DNA from 2 places in the Colwellia sp. MB3u-55 genome. Region 2 is predicted to be linked to the other one. Evidence: riboswitches for the same ligand, from Rfam matches in the RefSeq annotation. Region 2 holds a riboswitch; the other holds the start of a gene.
The links. Region 2 has a riboswitch for cobalamin ahead of H4J66_RS15365 (TonB-dependent receptor). Riboswitches for the same ligand answer to the same signal wherever they lie in the genome.

Region 1 (3,429 bases), on a different contig from region 2:
CATCCCTAAACGAGATCCTACGTTTGATTGGACTAAGCCTTTAGATGGCAGTACCTCAGCGACAGAGTGGCAAGGAATTCACAGCGTTGATGAATCAATAAATCAGTTTAACCCTAGTGTTGGTTGGCTACAAAATACGAATAACTGGCCATTCTCTATGAGTGGGGCACAAAGTCCTAAAAAAGCAGATTATCCATCATATATGTCTACTTATACTGAGAACCCTCGAGGTCTACATGCCCTTCGCGTTTTAGAAAACAGTAAGGATTTTACCCTTGATAGCCTAATAGCTGCTGCTTACGATAGTTATTTAACCGCTTTCGAACCATTAATTCCGAGCTTATTGAAAGCTTATGACAATGCTAAAGCTGAGGATAAAGTTGATTTAGCCGCTGCCATGAAGAAATTAAAAGCATGGGACTTACGCTATGCTGTTGATAGTGTCGAAACGTCTGTAGCAATTTATTGGGGACGTGAGTTAATGCGAATGTCTTCAGAACCTGCTCGTGCTAATAAAATAAATATTTATGAATATATGGAGAATAAAACCTCAGCAACTGAGAAGCTAGATGCTTTACGTGCAGGTCTTGCTAAATTGACCGCTGATTTTGGTCAATGGGATATGGCGTGGGGGGAAATTAATCGCTTTCAACGAATAACAGGAGACATTGTACAGCCGTTTGATGATAACAAACCTAGTGTTCCTGTGGCATTTACTTCTGCGCGTTGGGGAAGTTTAGCGGCTTATGGTCAGCGTACCTTTAATGACTCAAAGAAAAACTATGGTACACGCGGTAACTCATTTGTCGCAGTTGTTAATTTTGGTAAAAAAATAACGGCAAAAGCCATAACGGCAGGTGGGCAGAGTGGTGATGTAAATTCGCCACATTTTGCTGATCAAGTAGCTGATTATTCCGATGGTGTTTTACGTGACGTTTATTATTATGACACTGACATTAAAGCGAATACTGAGGAATATTATCGCCCTGGAACTAGAAAAAAGGTTAATAAATAACTATATTGAAACACTTAAATTCAAAACATGAGGCAAAACTTTGAATGACTCGCCACATTTGATGAATAAAAACGTCGAGTAAGAATACAGTGTGATATACATTTTTTATTGGTTGCGGATGGTGATAAAAACAATCTGTAAAACGTCATTTATCACTGAAAATGCAACCATCATTTTTAATCTTGTGACTGGCAGCAATGGTGGCTAAGCGGACTACTTATTAAAATAAATTAAGATAGGCCGGCTTTGTGGTAAATGTGATCTGAAGGGATCAATCGGTCGTGATATCGTCATGCTGATACTGAAATAAATTCAGCATGACGGAGTTGGTATCAGCATGACGGAGTTGGTATCAACATGGCTGAACTGCTATCTGGGTGCTGAGTTATTACCAATCAATACCTTTTTGTGCTTTTATATTATTATCAAAAGCATGTTTAATCGATTGCACTTCACTTACTGTATCAGCTAATTCTAAGAGTGAACGGTGTGCGCCACGGCCTGTGGCTATTACATGTTGCATAGGCGGGCGATTAGCGATGGCGTCTAGTACTTCATCAAGATCAAGGTATTTAAACGACAACATATAAGTCAGTTCATCAAGTAGCACAACATCAACGGTTTCGTCAGCTAATAGTTTCTTTGCTTCTTTCCAAACAAGTTGAGCAGCGGCAATATCGGTTGATTTATCTTGTGTATTCCAAGTAAACCCTGTTGCCATCACGTGAAAAGGTACGCCGAGCTTTTCTAGGACATTTCTTTCGCCACAAGCCCAAGTGCCTTTTATAAACTGAATGGCTGCTGCGTTTAGACCGTGTCCTACTGCGCGAGTTAGCGTGCCAAATCCTGATGTTGACTTACCCTTACCGTTACCTGTAATTACAATTAATATACCGCGTTCATCAGTGGCAGCATCAACTCTTGCATCAACTTTGTCTTTTACTTTTTGCATGCGTGCTTGGTGTTTTTCACTTTTTTGTGTTTCGTCAACCATGAGTATTCCTATGGGTAATTATAGTTTTTTTAAAGAGGAGAAAAGGCAAGGCTAACGTTAAGGGGGTCCCTTAAAAAATAGCAATTTACCGTGTATTCCCGCACGATTTTATTGATGTTAATGGTGGTAATCTTATTGTGGATAGGTATGCTGACTCATTGGCAACTCTTAAGTCACTACAATTTACAGTTGCGGGAACAGTCAAGGTTTCTCACCTTATTCCCTAAACACGTTTACGTTGCGTTAGTTTACGAGATTTATAATTATTTACAATATCTAGCGGTATTAAACATCATTGATTTTATGTTTTTGATAAATAGAATCTAAGGCAAGGAATTTTCAGTAATAAAAATGCCAACAATAGTTGTTGGCATTTTAGTATTTTTCTAATAAGAACGTTATTTAACTAAGCCATTGGCTTACCAAATTTTTACACGTTTCTCAGGGGCGATATACATAGCATCACCTTCTTTAACGTTAAACGCTTTGTAGAATTCAGGCATGTTAGATAAAGAACCTAATGCACGGAACTCACCAGGTGAATGAGGGTCAGTTGCTACTTGATTACGTAATGATTTCTCAACCTTTTTTCCACGCCATACTTGAGCAAAGCCCATGAAGAAACGTTGATCGCCAGTTAGTCCGTCAATTACTGGTGCTTCTTTACCATTTAATGAAGCAATATAAGCTTTATACGCGATAGTTACCCCTGATAAATCACCAATATTCTCGCCCAGTGTTAAAGAACCGTTTACATTTAAGTCTTCAAATACTGAATAGCCATCGTATTGTTTTACCAAGTCATCGGTGCGAACTTTAAAGGCCGCTAAATCTGCTTCAGTCCACCAGTTACGCATGTTACCGTCGCCATCATACTTACTCCCTTGGTCGTCAAATCCGTGACCCATTTCATGACCGATAACCGCGCCAATACCGCCATAGTTAACCGCATCGTCAGCAGCTAAGTTGAAAAATGGTGGTTGTAATATGGCTGCAGGGAAAACAATTTCATTCTTAGTTGGATTGTAATAAGCATTAACAGTTTGCGGCGTCATGCCCCATTCTTGCTTATCAATTGGACCACCTAACTTAGCGACTTCTTTTTGATGAGAAACACTACCAGAACGCATTTTATTGCCCACTAAGTCATCACCTTTAATAACAAGTGCGGAGTAGTCTTCCCACTTATTTGGGTAACCAATTTTAGGATCAAAGCTTGCTAGTTTAACATGGGCAGCTTTTTTAGTTGAATCAGACATCCACTCTAGTTCATCAATACTTGCACCATATGCTCCGCGTAAGTTTTCAACAAGTTGTGTCATACGGGTTTTAGCTTCAGGCTTAAAGTGACGGCTCACATAAACTTTACCAATAACCTCACCTAAATTGCTGTTAACTACGCCAACACCACGCTTCCACA
Region 2 (3,429 bases):
GCCAAGCCGCGATGGAGATTTTAATTAGGGCTGAGTGGCCCGGTAATATTAGACAATTACAAAATGTTGTTGAGCAATGTGTCGCTTTATCTACCGAGCCGTTAATTAGTGAGAGTTTAATTAATAATGCTTTACGTAATGAAAGTGCACAACTGCCTTCTTTTCAAGAAGCGAGAGAGCAATTCGAGCGTGAATACTTAGCAACATTACTAAAAACCACTGAAGGTAATGTTTCACAAGCCGCAAAAATAGCGCAGCGAAACCGAACAGAATTCTATAAACTATTGAAAAAGCATCACTTAAATGCCGAATCATTTCGAGTGGATAACAACATGATTTCACAAGCATAGCCGAGCATAACTAAACAATGAAAAGTTTACACTTAAGCAACTTTTTTCCTTATCAGCTAACGCAACTACAAGTAAAAGTGAGTGATAACATTGCTGACATTTACACAGGAAGATTTCAGCTTTCTCGTCAAGAATGGCGAGTGCTAGCCAGCTTGGGCAACGGAGAGTTATTATCTGCAAAGCAAATAGGCGAACAAACTAACTTAGAAAAAATGCCGGCGAGTCGTGCAATAACAAGCATGCAAACTCAAGGGTTATTGGTTAAAAACACAGATAAATCCGATAAACGCTCTTCGCTATTAAAACTAACCACGCAAGGTTTGGCTATATATCAACAGTTAATACCTATGGTGCTAGCTCGTGAGCAAGAGCTATTATCGGTATTAAGTGCTGAAGAAAAAAATCAGCTAGCTAATATTATTGAAAAATTAACCTTAAAATCAGTAGATATAGCGAATAAATAATAATGACTATTGTCGCTGATAATGACTAGCCAAACTCACCATTAAACAGCCTAGGTGAAATTAGCAGACAATAAATGCCTACCGTAGAGCTTAGGTTTTATTGGCTGTTATTGAACGACTCGAGATTAATTAAAAAGAATAAATTGCCGTCACTAAAGTGTCAGTAACGTCAAAGAATGCCTCACCAGATCATCGTTAATACCATCAGATAAAATAGTCTGGCAACAAAGTTTTTCTGATGATAGGTCATGGTTTACCTCTTAACTCAAAGGGCCAGATCAAAATAAAGCGTAAATGACGTTGCTTTAAACACGTCGAACGATTAAAGCTAACTAGCCATGAACTATAGATTTAATGCTCTAACTGTTGACAAGCTATATTAATAGTCTCAAAATAACGACCATAATTGATTAGGTGCTCAATATTTATACTTTAACAAGGTATGAATTAGAGATAATCGGGAAGTTAGTACATGCTATGCATAATTCTGACGCTGCCCCCGCAACGGTAATACTTTACGCGATGTAAAGTTAAGCCCGGAGACCGGCCTAAATAATATCGAATGACTTGCAGTGCGGTGGGCGCTACGGAATTTAATGACATTAGCAATGGCTAGTTGTCACGATCCTTCCGTACCTCCCTCAAAATTTTTTGAGGTTATTATTTTTTCTTATTTACGAAGTATCTTTGTTCTTTTACTCATAGCGATGCCTGTATTTGCGCAAGTAGAAGACGTGTCAACTGATGATATAGAAGTCATTGAAATTGTTAATGACCAGTCATTTAATACACCCAATTATCAAGTATTACATCGCGAAAGCTTTATATACTCATCGCAAACTCTCGCCGATATTTTACAGTCGATAAATGGCATTCAAATTCGCCAAATAAGTGGCATTGGTAATCCTGTCTCTGTTTCAATTAGAGGGTCGAGTAGTAAACAGGTACAACTTTATATTGATGGTCAACTTATTAACGATAGCCAGTTTGGTGGTTTTGATTTAAACCAGATACCCACTGAACAAATTGAAAGTATTGAAATCAGTAAAAATCAAGCGATTGGTACCGGCGCTACCCCTATAGGTGGTGTTATTCGCATTAACACTTACAACCCCACCGAAGACTCGAGTAAATTAACCTTGGCCACAGGCTCATTTGGCTATCAAGAAGTTAATGCGCTTTATAATAAAGCATTTAAAACTCATAGCTTGTCTTTTGGTGGTCATTATATTAACAGTGACAACGATTACGATTTTATAGTTCCAGCGGGCTTTAGTCGTAGTGATACGTCTGATAGACAAGCATTAAGAAATAATGAATTTACAAAAAAGTCTTTTTTTATAAACGACATATTCCAATTTAATCAACATCAGATCAGAGTCAATGTACAATATAACGATCAAGAAAAAGCACTGCCGAATTACCAAAACAACTCCCCTGAAAACAATTCAACGTTAAACTCTGACAACTTACGCTATAGCTATCAACATCAATGGTTAAGCAAATCACCTTGGTTAAATTCGATTGAATTTGAAGCCTACGCTGAAAATAAAGATGAGCGTTATATTTCAAGTCCCGACTCGATAAAACTTGATATTAATGATTATGAAACAACAAAAAAACATATCGGCTTTAAACCTTACCTTACATGGAACGAGTTTAATCTAGTGCCATTTGTCAGTTTTAATAAACAGAATTTCAGCTCTGTTAGCGAACACAACGGAAAACCAACACAATGTAATGGTATAGCGTCATGTGATATTTCAGCAAAACAAGAACAACTCAACATAGGCTCTCGCATTGAGTGGCAACCCGAGGCACTCCCTATAGAAGCGTATGCATTGTTGAGTAACCTACAAGAGAAAAACTCAAACATAGCGATTAATCAATCCAGTGCAGCTAAGTTTGTAGCCAATGATAATTATCAGACAACTGAAGTCGGGTTAAGCTTTAAGCAAGGTAATTTAAAAGTTACTAGTAACTTAAGTAATGGTGTGAGAACGCCGACATTGTACGAATTATTTGGTGATAGAGGCTCCTTTAAGGGTAATGATAATTTATTGCCAGAAGAAGCAAAAACACTCTCAATAGGTGGACAGTACCTTTACAAAAGTCTGTCTGTATCTTCATCTATTTACCAACAAAAATTAGAAAATTCAATTGTCGCCATTTTTAACTCAAGTAATGTCGGTAGCTATAGAAATGTCAGCAATGCAGACTTGTTAGGCATTGAAATTCAAACAAATTATCAATTGTTAACGCAATTATCCTTCGCGCTACAAGCCAATATTATAGACAGTGAAACCACATCAAAATTTGTCGCATTTAATAATAAGAAACTACCTGGTATATATCATCAGCAGTACAGCATAGCGTTGAAATACAAGGTGAATTCTGCATGGAACATGTCATTTAAAGTAAGTAAAGATAAAGACTTGTACTTCAATCTCATTAACAGAATTGAAAATAATAACGGTCATGTAGGTAATGGTAATCCAGCCAATCGCACCGTATCAGATTTTTCAGTCAACTGGAAAAAAGGCAAACATAGAATATCTTTTGCCGCCAATAATTTATTTAACGATAAATACCAAGATCTTGCGAATAGAACATCG

Region 1: another riboswitch for cobalamin. It lies ahead of cobO (cob(I)yrinic acid a,c-diamide adenosyltransferase); the one in region 2 lies ahead of H4J66_RS15365 (TonB-dependent receptor).

Annotation. Positions count from the first base shown of each region.
Region 1 covers NZ_JACGUS010000077.1:23,122-26,550, forward strand. Annotated here, with positions in the region: gene H4J66_RS04295 (penicillin acylase family protein) at 1-1,015, shown strand, start outside; gene cobO (cob(I)yrinic acid a,c-diamide adenosyltransferase) at 1,404-2,009, opposite strand; cobalamin riboswitch at 2,132-2,276, opposite strand; gene H4J66_RS04305 (M13 family metallopeptidase) at 2,429-3,429, opposite strand, start outside.
Region 2 covers NZ_JACGUS010000119.1:143,225-146,653, forward strand. Annotated here, with positions in the region: gene H4J66_RS15355 (sigma 54-interacting transcriptional regulator) at 1-350, shown strand, start outside; gene H4J66_RS15360 (MarR family winged helix-turn-helix transcriptional regulator) at 368-814, shown strand; cobalamin riboswitch at 1,210-1,381, shown strand; gene H4J66_RS15365 (TonB-dependent receptor) at 1,411-3,429, shown strand, end outside.